2 regions of the Companilactobacillus sp. HBUAS59699 genome follow, and region 2 is predicted to be linked to the other one. Evidence: predicted binding sites of a transcription regulator. Region 2 holds the regulator's gene; the other holds the start of a gene.
What was found. Region 2 encodes NrdR, which represses ribonucleotide reductase genes. Its sites were predicted from a motif close to ACACNATATATNGTGT; they were not measured.

Region 1: a site for NrdR is predicted at 2,437-2,452, ahead of nrdH (glutaredoxin-like protein NrdH). Genes of this name have one in related genera too.

The regions. Positions count from the first base shown of each region.
Region 1 covers NZ_JAYKTV010000006.1:11,660-17,082, reverse strand. The annotation lists gene U8519_RS10870 (C40 family peptidase) at 1-495, opposite strand, end outside; gene U8519_RS10865 (guanylate kinase) at 710-1,267, opposite strand; gene U8519_RS10860 (DUF2187 domain-containing protein) at 1,352-1,555, shown strand; gene U8519_RS10855 (LVIS_2131 family protein) at 1,614-2,249, opposite strand; gene nrdH (glutaredoxin-like protein NrdH) at 2,535-2,765, shown strand; gene nrdI (class Ib ribonucleoside-diphosphate reductase assembly flavoprotein NrdI) at 2,765-3,139, shown strand; gene nrdE (class 1b ribonucleoside-diphosphate reductase subunit alpha) at 3,126-5,291, shown strand; gene nrdF (class 1b ribonucleoside-diphosphate reductase subunit beta) at 5,304-5,423, shown strand, end outside.
Region 2 covers NZ_JAYKTV010000001.1:103,718-109,140, forward strand. The annotation lists gene polA (DNA polymerase I) at 1-812, shown strand, start outside; gene mutM (DNA-formamidopyrimidine glycosylase) at 843-1,670, shown strand; gene coaE (dephospho-CoA kinase) at 1,667-2,260, shown strand; gene nrdR (transcriptional regulator NrdR) at 2,282-2,764, shown strand; gene U8519_RS00480 (DnaD domain protein) at 2,776-4,170, shown strand; gene dnaI (primosomal protein DnaI) at 4,173-5,084, shown strand; gene thrS (threonine--tRNA ligase) at 5,390-5,423, shown strand, end outside.

The DNA.
Region 1 (5,423 bases), on a different contig from region 2:
GATGCTCTTACCTGTTGCTTGTTGGTATACGTATGATGTGAAACCTGAGCAGTCGAATCCTGCAGGTGTCTTACCACCCCATACATAAGGTGTACCTAAGTATTGTTTAGCAGTACTGATAACTGCGTCAACATCTGATTGTGTTGAAGCACTTGAGTCTTCAGTAGCTGCTTGTGTAATTGTAGAAACATCAGTAACGTCTGAAGCCTTAACCCATTCGTTTGCACCTACATAGTAGAAAGTGTTACCTGAAGCGTCTGTTGCTGATTTACCAACAGCCCAGTCAGTATTTGCAGCAAGTGCACGACCAGCAGTCTTAGCAGTTGATGAAGCAGATGAATAAAGGATTGCCATATTGTTTGTACGAACTGCAACAGGTGTAGCTGTATCAGCTTTAACTGTTGTAGAAGAAGCGTTTGAAACACCTAATCCTGTAACTGCTAATGAAGCAGCTGCTGTAAATGTAATTAGACCTTTTTTAACTTTAGTATTCAAAATTGAAATCCCCCGTAATGGTTTGTTTTTTTTAATTGTTTAAATTTTTCTTAAATGTTATTTTCTTATCACTCAACGATGACTATAATACACTCTGAATATTGCAGAAATGTTACAGCAATTGTATAAGAATGTTACACTTTGTCTTTCACAAAGCAAAAGGGCCACTAACGTCGATATATCAGCATTAGTGGCCTTTTTGTGAATAATCAAATTACTTGAATATTAGGTGATTTATTACCTCATCGACTCTTTTTTTGGTTAAATCGATGTCTTTGTTAATAATTTCATATGATTTTCCCTTTAATTCATCCGGAATTTTCAGATCTCGCTTAAATTCTTCGCTGTTGATTCGCTTAATCAATCGTTCAGAAGCATCCCCACGATCGTGCAATCTCTGTGCCACTGTCTCTAGATCTACTTCTAAAAATATCACTACCGCTGCGTCCCCATACTTCTTCTTATAGGAAATAGCCCCGGCCGTATCAACAACAATACTAGCAATATCAACTTTTTTCCAAGTCTGGTTAAGACTCTCTTCTGAAGAACCATAGTGAAAACCGGAATATTCCACTTGTTCCAAATAATGATTTTTAGCAAAAGTTTCATCCGTTTCAAAATGATAGTCGACCCCATCAACCTCGCCAGCTCGGGGAGCCCTTGTTGTATGTGTTAAGACGGGAGGAATATGATATTTTTTCTTTAAATATTGACTGATAGTTGTCTTACCAGTACCGCTAGCACCGGTGATCACGATAATTTTTTTATCCATAATGTATCCTATTATTTGAATTATTTCTTCTACTATATTATTATACTAGTCTGTTAAGTAAAAAATCCTAGGAGATTTATACATATGAAAATAGAAGATTTAAAGGTTGGAGAAGTTTACAAGTGCAAAGTGGATGAAGATATGGATTATCCCTTTGAAGGTAAAGTTGAAAAAGTCTACGAGCATTCAGCTTTGATGGAAATCGTCAAGAACGATCCTAAAGATGATACAAACAAGATGGAACTCAATAATAAAATAGTTGTAAGTATCAAAAAAATTAAAAAGTAAAACTTGAAAAGCTAAATGGAGCTATGGCAATCATGTCATAGCTCCATTTTTGTTCTTATTATTCTTTCTCTGCTTCCACATCAATAAATGAACGAGCTGGTACCCTCAAGACACGGTATTCGACTGCAAAGCGTCCTGCTTTGAGACCTAAGCCGTTGGCGAAGTTGTTCTTATACTTAGCTTGTGCTGTGATGACATAAGCATACTGATACTTAGAATCCATCTTCTTGATCTTGTCCATTGGCCAATTCATACGCATCCCTGAGACATTAAACGGTAATGTTGCATCCGAAATAGTCGCATTGTGACTTGAGACAGTATAAGTTGAATTGTTCACCCAATATTGATAAACATCGTTATCACTGTGCTTGTCTTTTTTATCAATCTTGACGTAATAACCCTGACCATCATTAGTAGTTTGTACGATCATTGGTTCGTACTTATAAGACATCGCAATGTCGTTCTTGTCCTTCAAATCAACTCTTGAGAACAAGGTTACATATAGCATTGCACTTACCGCCAAGATGACCACAACAATTTCTAACAGATCAACTAAGATCGTCTTCCAAGTAATGCCACCTTTTTGGACAACTAATATTTTTAAATGGCGATTTCTAATATTAAATACCACGAAGATCAATAGTGCGATCACTATGATCCAGGCGATTATTCCCACAAAATTCCAAGAACTCATAATCTTCTCCCTACTAAATTATTGCCCTTCAGCATTTGTAATTTTAACTGAAAAACATATAATAGTCATTACGGTAATTTTACCACGAAAAAACTAAATATAATAAAATTCAGAACATTATTCTCTAGACAATAACCGTCAAACTGGTCTTTGTAGCCACACCATAATGTAGACCAATTATTATACAATACTATATCTTGTGTTTTCACAAGAATAATTACTAGTATTGATATATTGAATGTTTTATACTAGTGAATGAATCACATTTCGAGGGAGCGGATCATTATGAACAACGTAATCGTATATAGCAAAAACAACTGCATGCAATGCAAAATGACAAAGAGATACTTAAAAGAACACAATATCAATTTTGAAGAACACAACATCAATCAAGAACCAAAATACCTTGATATGTTAAAAGAACAAGGCTTCCAAAGTGTACCAGTAGTTATGCCTGAAAATAGTGACCCTATCGTCGGTTTTCGTCCAGATAGCTTGAAAGAATTAGCTAACTAATGGTCGACATAGCCTACTACTCAATTACCGGCCAAACACGACGCTTCGTCAATAAGACCGGCCTAAATGGATATGAAATATCTGACGCCGATCCTTTTCACGAAATGGATCGGTCTTTTATTCTCATCGTTCCGGCATACGACGATGATATGATGGATCCAGTCGTAGATTTCTTACAATACAAAGACAACGCTAAGAACTGTGTCGGCTTAGCTGGCGGTGGTAACCGTAATTTCAATTCTTTATACAACCACACTGCCAGAGACATTGCTAAGGGACTAGATGTTCCGGTCGTCTTCGAGTTTGAGTTCAACGGTACTAAGAAAGACGTAGAAAATTTCAAGAAAGTAGTGAATAACTTTGGGACTAAATAATCTAGATGTAACGAAGGTAAGTTACTTCAAGCTAAATAACGAAATCAACATTCCAGTCGATGGCAAGATTCCTTTGAACAAAGACCAAGAAGCTGTTAAAGCCTTCTTCGCTGAAAATGTCGAACCAAATACTATGAAATTTGCTTCATTCAAAGATCATATCGACTATTTGGTCGACAATGACTACATCGAAAAAGAAGTTATCGATGAATATCCGTTTGAATTTATCGACAATCTTTACCAATCACTCTTAGCTAAACATTTCCAATTCAAGTCTTTCATGGCTGCTTATAAATTTTTCAATCAATACGTTATCAAGACTAACGATGGTGATTTATATTTGGAAAACTATGAGATGCGGATCCTTTTCAACGCCCTACTCTTCGCTCACGGCGATCAAGAACAAGCTACTACATTAGCTAACGAAATGATCATGCAACGTTACCAACCTGCTACTCCATCATTTCTCAATGCCGGCCGTAAACGTCGTGGTGAATATGTCTCTTGTTTCTTATTACAAGTTACTGACGATATGAACAGTATTGGTCGGACGATCAACTCAGCTTTGCAACTATCACGTATCGGTGGCGGGGTTGGTATCACGTTATCCAATCTGCGTGAATCAGGTTCACCGATCAAAGGGATCGATAATTCATCTTCCGGTGTCTTACCAGTTATGAAATTACTCGAAGACAGTTTCAGTTACAGTAACCAATTGGGCCAACGTCAAGGTGCTGGTGCGGTTTATTTGAATGTCTTCCACCCAGATATTATTGACTTCTTGTCCGCTAAAAAAGAAAATGCCGACGAAAAAGTTCGTGTTAAGACTCTTTCACTCGGTGTCATCGTCCCTGACAAGTATTACGAATTGATCAGAAACGATGCCGACATGTATTTATTCAGCCCTTATTCAGTTGAACGTGTTTATGGCGTTCCATTCTCTTATGTCGACATCACTAAAGAATATGACAAGATGGTACAAGATGACCGCATCAAGAAATACAAGATAAAAGCTCGTGAACTGGAAGACGAGATCAGTAAACTGCAACAAGAATCTGGTTATCCCTACGTCTTAAACATCGACACTGTCAATCGTGACAATCCAATCGATGGTAAAGTCATCATGAGTAATCTCTGTACCGAGATCCAACAAGTCCAGATTCCTTCTGAATTAAACGATGCTCAAGAATATACCAAACTAGGAACTGATGTCAGCTGTAATCTAGGCTCGACAAATATTTTGAACATGATGGAGAGTCCTGACTTCGGTAAGTCGATCCGTTCTATGCTGCGCGCTTTGACCTTCGTCAGTGATGCTTCAAACATTACTGCTGTACCTTCAGTAGCACATGGTAATAAGATGAGTCATTCCGTTGGTCTTGGAGCTATGGGATTACACACCTATCTGGCTAAACATCATATCGAATACGGTTCACCTGAATCAATTGAATTCATCGGTGTTTACTTCATGCTGCTCAACTACTGGACCTTAGTTGAAAGTAATCATATCGCCAAAGAACGTCACGAAACTTTTGCCAATTTCGAAAAATCTGCCTACGCTGACGGCTCATACTTCGATAAGTATCTCAAAGAAAGTTTTGCTCCCAAATCTGACCTCGTGAAAGAACTATTCGCCGGTATTAAGATTCCTGATCAAAATGATTGGGCCAATCTGAAAGCTGACGTTCAGCGTGATGGTTTGTATAACGCCTATCGTCTCGCTGTAGCTCCTAACGGATCGATCTCTTACGTCAATAATACAAGTGCCAGTCTCCAACCGATCACTCGTTTAGTTGAAGAACGTCAAGAGAAGAAGAACGGTAAGTTATACTTCCCAGCTCCATTACTAAGTAACGATACTATTAAATATTACAAATCAGCTTACGATACTGATATGCGTAAAGTCATCGATATTTATGCTTCAGCACAACGCTTCGTTGATCAAGGCATGAGTTTGACACTCTTCGTTCGATCGGTCATTCCTGAAGGTCTCTATGAATGGAAAAATGAACCTAAACAAACTACCCGTGATCTCAGCATCTTGCGTAATTACGCTTATTACAAGGGTATCAAGTCACTATATTATGTTCGTACATTTACAGAAAACAACGATGAAATCGGAAGCAACGAATGTGAAAGCTGCTCAATTTAGGAGGATTTAACAATGGTTGACACGTATTACAAAGCCATGAACTGGAACAAACTTGAAGATGTAGTCGATAAGGCTACTTGGGAGAAACTCACTTCTCAATTTTGGTTAGATACACGTATCCCACTATCTAAC
Region 2 (5,423 bases):
AAACGCTAACTCAAACTGGACGCTTGTCATCAATTGAACCTAACTTGCAAAATATTCCAATTAGAATTGATGAAGGACGCCAGATCAGAAAGGCATTCGTGCCACAGGATGACGATTGGGAAATGTTCTCAGCTGATTATTCTCAAGTTGAATTACGTGTTTTAGCACATATTTCTGGTGATGAGAATATGCAAGAGGCCTTTAAAGAAGATTACGATATTCATGCACATACTGCCATGAGAATCTTTGGATTAGATAGCACGGACGAAGTTACACCTGATATGCGACGGAAAGCCAAGGCCACTAACTTTGGTATTGTTTATGGTATCAGTGACTATGGATTGTCACAGAATATTGGTATAACTCGTAAAGAGGCTGCACAGTTCATCGATTCTTACTTCGAACAGTATCCAGGAGTTAAGAAGTATATGGATGATATCGTTAAATTTGCTAGAGAGAATGGCTATGTTGAAACAATAATGCATCGTCGTAGATACTTGCCAGATATTCATTCTAAGAACTTTAATATTCGTAATTTTGCTCAGAGAACAGCCATGAACACACCTATTCAAGGTAGTGCGGCTGATATTATTAAAGTTGCCATGATCAATATGCAAAAGATGCTCAAAAAAGAGAACTTGCAAGCTAACTTACTATTGCAAGTTCACGATGAAATGATTTTTGAAGCACCAAAATCTGAAATTCCAATTTTGGAGAAGCTCGTACCAAGTGTAATGGATTCTGCTGTTAAATTAGATGTTCCACTAAAAGTTGGATCAGCGCACGGTGAAAGTTGGTACGAAGCAAAATAATAAATTTTATAAAGAAATGAGTGAAAAAGTATGCCTGAAATGCCAGAAGTAGAGACTGTTAGACGAGGATTGATATCTCAAGTTAAGGGTAAAAAAATCACTAACGTTGAGATCAGATATCAAAACTTAATAACGGGGGATGTACAACAATTTATTGATATGGTGACTGGTACAACTATTGAAGATATTGGTCGTCGTGCTAAGTTCTTGTTGATACATTTAGATAATGGATTTACGATCATTAGCCATTTGCGAATGGAAGGTAAGTATCGTGTTTCTGCCGATCCAGCAATGATCGATAAACATTCTCATGCAATTTTTACTTTGGATGATGGACAAAAGCTCATTTATAATGATGTTAGAAAATTTGGTCGAATGCAGTTGTGGAGAACGTCTGATCTTGCGGGAAATAAGTCGATTGCAAAATTAGGTCCTGAGCCCTTGTCAGATGAATTTACATTTGAAAATGTTAAACCAAGGATAATGCGACATCGCAAAGACATTAAGACGGTTTTGTTAGATCAATCAGTTATGAGTGGACTTGGTAACATATACGTCGATGAAGTCCTTTGGAGTGCCAAACTGCATCCAGAAACACCAGCTAATCACTTGAATGATGATGATATTAAGAATATTATTAAATATTCAAATGAAGAAATGAAAATGGGAATTGAAGCTGGTGGATCAACGGTTAGATCGTATGTAGATTCAACTGGTCATGCAGGTCACATGCAGAATTTCTTGCACGCTTATGGCAAAGAAGGAACACCTTGTTCTCGTTGCGGTACTGAAATCGAGAAAATAAAAGTAGGCGGACGTGGTACACACTTCTGTCCACACTGTCAGGTAATCAAATGAGCAAGATCTATGGGTTAACGGGTGGAATCGCAGCTGGTAAATCAACTGTATTGGATATTTTTAGAAAGAACGGTTGTGTAGTTTACGACGCTGATCAAGTAGCAAGAGATATTGTCGAGCCTGGTACTATTGGATTGGAACAGATTGTAAGTACTTTTGGTAAAGGAATCTTGTTCAGTGACGGATCTTTGAATCGAAAAAAATTAGGTTCAATCGTTTTTAATGATAAAAATCAGCTAAAAAAGTTAACAAATATCACAGGACCATTGATTCGAGAGCAAATTCTACATACAATAAAACAAGTCCGTGAATCAAATGATAAAAGAATAGTAATATTTGAAATTCAATTATTGTTTGAATCTAATTATCAAAATTATTTTGATGGAGTAATAACTATTTATATTCCTGAAAAAATACAGTTAGAACGCTTGATGGAACGTGATAGAATTAGTGAAGAAGATGCTTTGAAAAAAATCAATTCACAAATGTCGATGGAAGATAAGAAAAAACGTGCAGATATTGTGATTGATAATTCAGGTAATTTGAATATTTTAGAAACTGAAATTTATAATTTGATAAAAAAATTATGATACAGAAAAGAGGCTGATGATATGATTTGTCCACATTGTCATCATGATTCATCAAAAGTTGTCGACAGTCGTCCAAGTGATGAGGGACGCGCTATCAGACGTAGAAGAGAATGCGAATACTGCGGGACACGTTTTACAACTTTTGAAAGAATCGAAAAATCGCCATTATTAGTAATCAAGAAGAACGGGAATCGTGAAGAGTTCAGTCGTGAGAAGTTATTGCGAGGATTAGTACGTGCAGCTGAAAAGCGCCCAGTTACTATTGATCAAATGAATGGCATCGTTGATAAGGTAGAAAATCAAATTCGTGCAACCGGTGAGAATGAAGTTGGTTCTCAAACTATCGGTGAATATGTCATGAAGATTCTTGCCGATGTCGATGATGTTACTTATATCCGCTTTGCCAGCGTCTATCGTGAATTCAAAGATATGAATGGATTTATGAAAGAGGTTCAAGAAATGATGGCAAATGATGGATCTGAAGGTAAATCTGATAAAGATTAGGAAGTGCTGAATTGGCAAAAGAATTTAATTATGATCCGGCAAAGTTTACACCATTGACGGGTTATTGGTGTTTGCCACACGGACAAATAAATGATTATGATCGTCATGTTTTGACTGATCTTTATTTGCCGTTACTTGGAACTCGTGCATATAGTATTTATTTACTGTTGTGGGAGAAGGTTCCTAATAAAGAATTAGTCAGTGAGCGTCAGAGTCACGCTGATCTGATGAGCTTATTAGACCTTGACTTAAAAACTTTTTATAATGAACGCATTAAGGCCGAAGCATTGGGTTTGATCCGGTCATATGAAAAGCATGATGACATTGGTGATTACGTTGTATATCAATTGTTTGAGCCTTTAATGCCGCATGATTTTTTTAATGATGATCTAATGAGTATTTTTTTGTATGAACAGATAGGTGAGAAGAACTATCACAAGTTAGTCAAAAAATATGCCCAATCGACTGATATTCTTGATGATTCCAAAGAGATCAGTAAAGATTTCTTGGAAGTATTTCAATTAAGTAATGATGACTTGATAAATACTCCGTCAGAAGTTAAATCGGCTCAAAGTGATTTTGATGATATGAATACACAACCTAAACCTAAGATCCAAGAAACAGATGATTCTCAACTAGACTGGGAGTTGATTTCGGAAAGAATTGGTCAGTTGTTCAAAATCAGTAATGATGATCTCTTAAAGAATCAAGAATTGATCATTAGTTTGCACGCTTTTTATGGCATAGATGAAATAGCCATAATTAATTTGATCGGTCAAACTTGTGACATCGTTAATAATAAGATCGATCCAGTCCGTTTGAAGCGGACGGTTCAAGATCGCTTTGAGAAGAATGCTAATATTTCAATCAAGAATGCCACAACTCAGAATAATAATGAAGCTAATAACACAAACCAAAATACTATAGTGACACATTTTAATCGTGCAGATGATGTATTGTTGCAACAAGCGAAGACTTTGGCACCAGCTGACTTCTTAGCCGCTGAGAAAAAGAAGAGTGGCGGCTTTACTGGTACAGTGGAATCACGGGCATTACGAGATATGGCGATGAAGACTTATTTGTCACCAGCTGTTTTGAATATCATGGTGGACTACATACTGCAAAATTCGCCAACGCTGACGTTACCCTTAATGGAAACTATGGCTAATGATTGGCAGCAAAACAACGTTGAAACTCCAGAACAAGCTCTGCAAAGGCTGCATGATTTCAAAACTAAGCCGCGTAACCCCAAGCGTCGTTATAACAGTAATAAGGCATCCAGAAGAGTCGAACAGAGTACTGATTGGAGTAAGGTGACTTCCAAGCCAGTAGCTAATGGGGATGCTAAAAAGAAACAACAAGAGTTACAAGAGAGACTCAGAAAAATGAGAAATAAGGATAATTAATCATGGAAAATTTAGGATCAAAATTAGCTGAATATTTAAACTCAAAAAATCTAACTGATGATTATCGTCGTTTGATGAGTCAAGCATTGAATGATCCTGATGTTCAAGTTTTTTTGAAGAAAAATTCTGAACAAATCAATTCAGATGCTATTGATGTTAGTGCCGCTAGTATTTATGAATTCTACAATCACAAGACACATCCAAGTGAATTGTCTAAGGGATATGTGCCACAATTAGTGGTCAGTAATCACAATATTGAAGTTGTCTATGCCCCTAATAGCAGAACTATCAGCAAAGAAAAAGAAAGTAATTATGAATCAAAATTTGTCTTGTTGAATATGCCAAAGGATATTCGCAAAGCTACACTGTCTGATTACGGTGGTGCGGGTAGACAAGAGGCACTCGAAGCGGCACTAGACTTTGTAGATAATTATGAACATCGAAATGATAACTTTGTTCCCGGATTATATTTGGCTGGTGACTTTGGTGTAGGTAAGACATATCTTTTGGGTGCAATCGCTAATGAATTGATCAAAGATGATATCAAAACAACGATTATGCATTTTCCAACCTTTGCGATTGAAATGAAAAATTCAATCGGACAGAACAATGTATTAGATCGTGTCAACAAAGTTAAAGATGCTGAAATTTTAATGCTGGATGATATTGGGGCAGACTCAATGTCTAGTTGGATCCGTGATGAAGTACTAGGAGTTATCTTGCAATATCGTATGCAAGAAAATATGCCGACATTTTTCTCTTCGAATTTTTCAATGTCTGAGCTAGAACAGCATTTGTCAGTTAATCAGCGTGGAGAAGAAGAGCCAGTAAAGGCACAGCGGATTATGGAGCGAGTAAAATATCTCTCCAAAGAAGTAATCGTCAGCGGACCAAATAAACGATTTTCAAGATAGATTTTCATTTTAGACTTGCAAAATGGATTTATAAATGTTTCAATAAGTGCATGAAAGACAACACTTCGGTTCTATTCAGGGAGGGTACGATTACTGAAAGCTTACCCATTACTGGAGTTACCACTTTCACTAAAAACTGTATAATTGTCGGTTACTTTATAACCAAAAGAGTGAAAACTGTTTTGTACAGTTTTAAAGTGGGTGGAACCGCGTAGGAATGCGTCCCTGAAGTATGTATACATATTAGTATTGTGTATGTACTTCAGGGACGCATTTTTGTTGTCCAAATTTTAGGAGGAAACCACATGTCAAAAATCAAATTAACATTTCCAGATGATT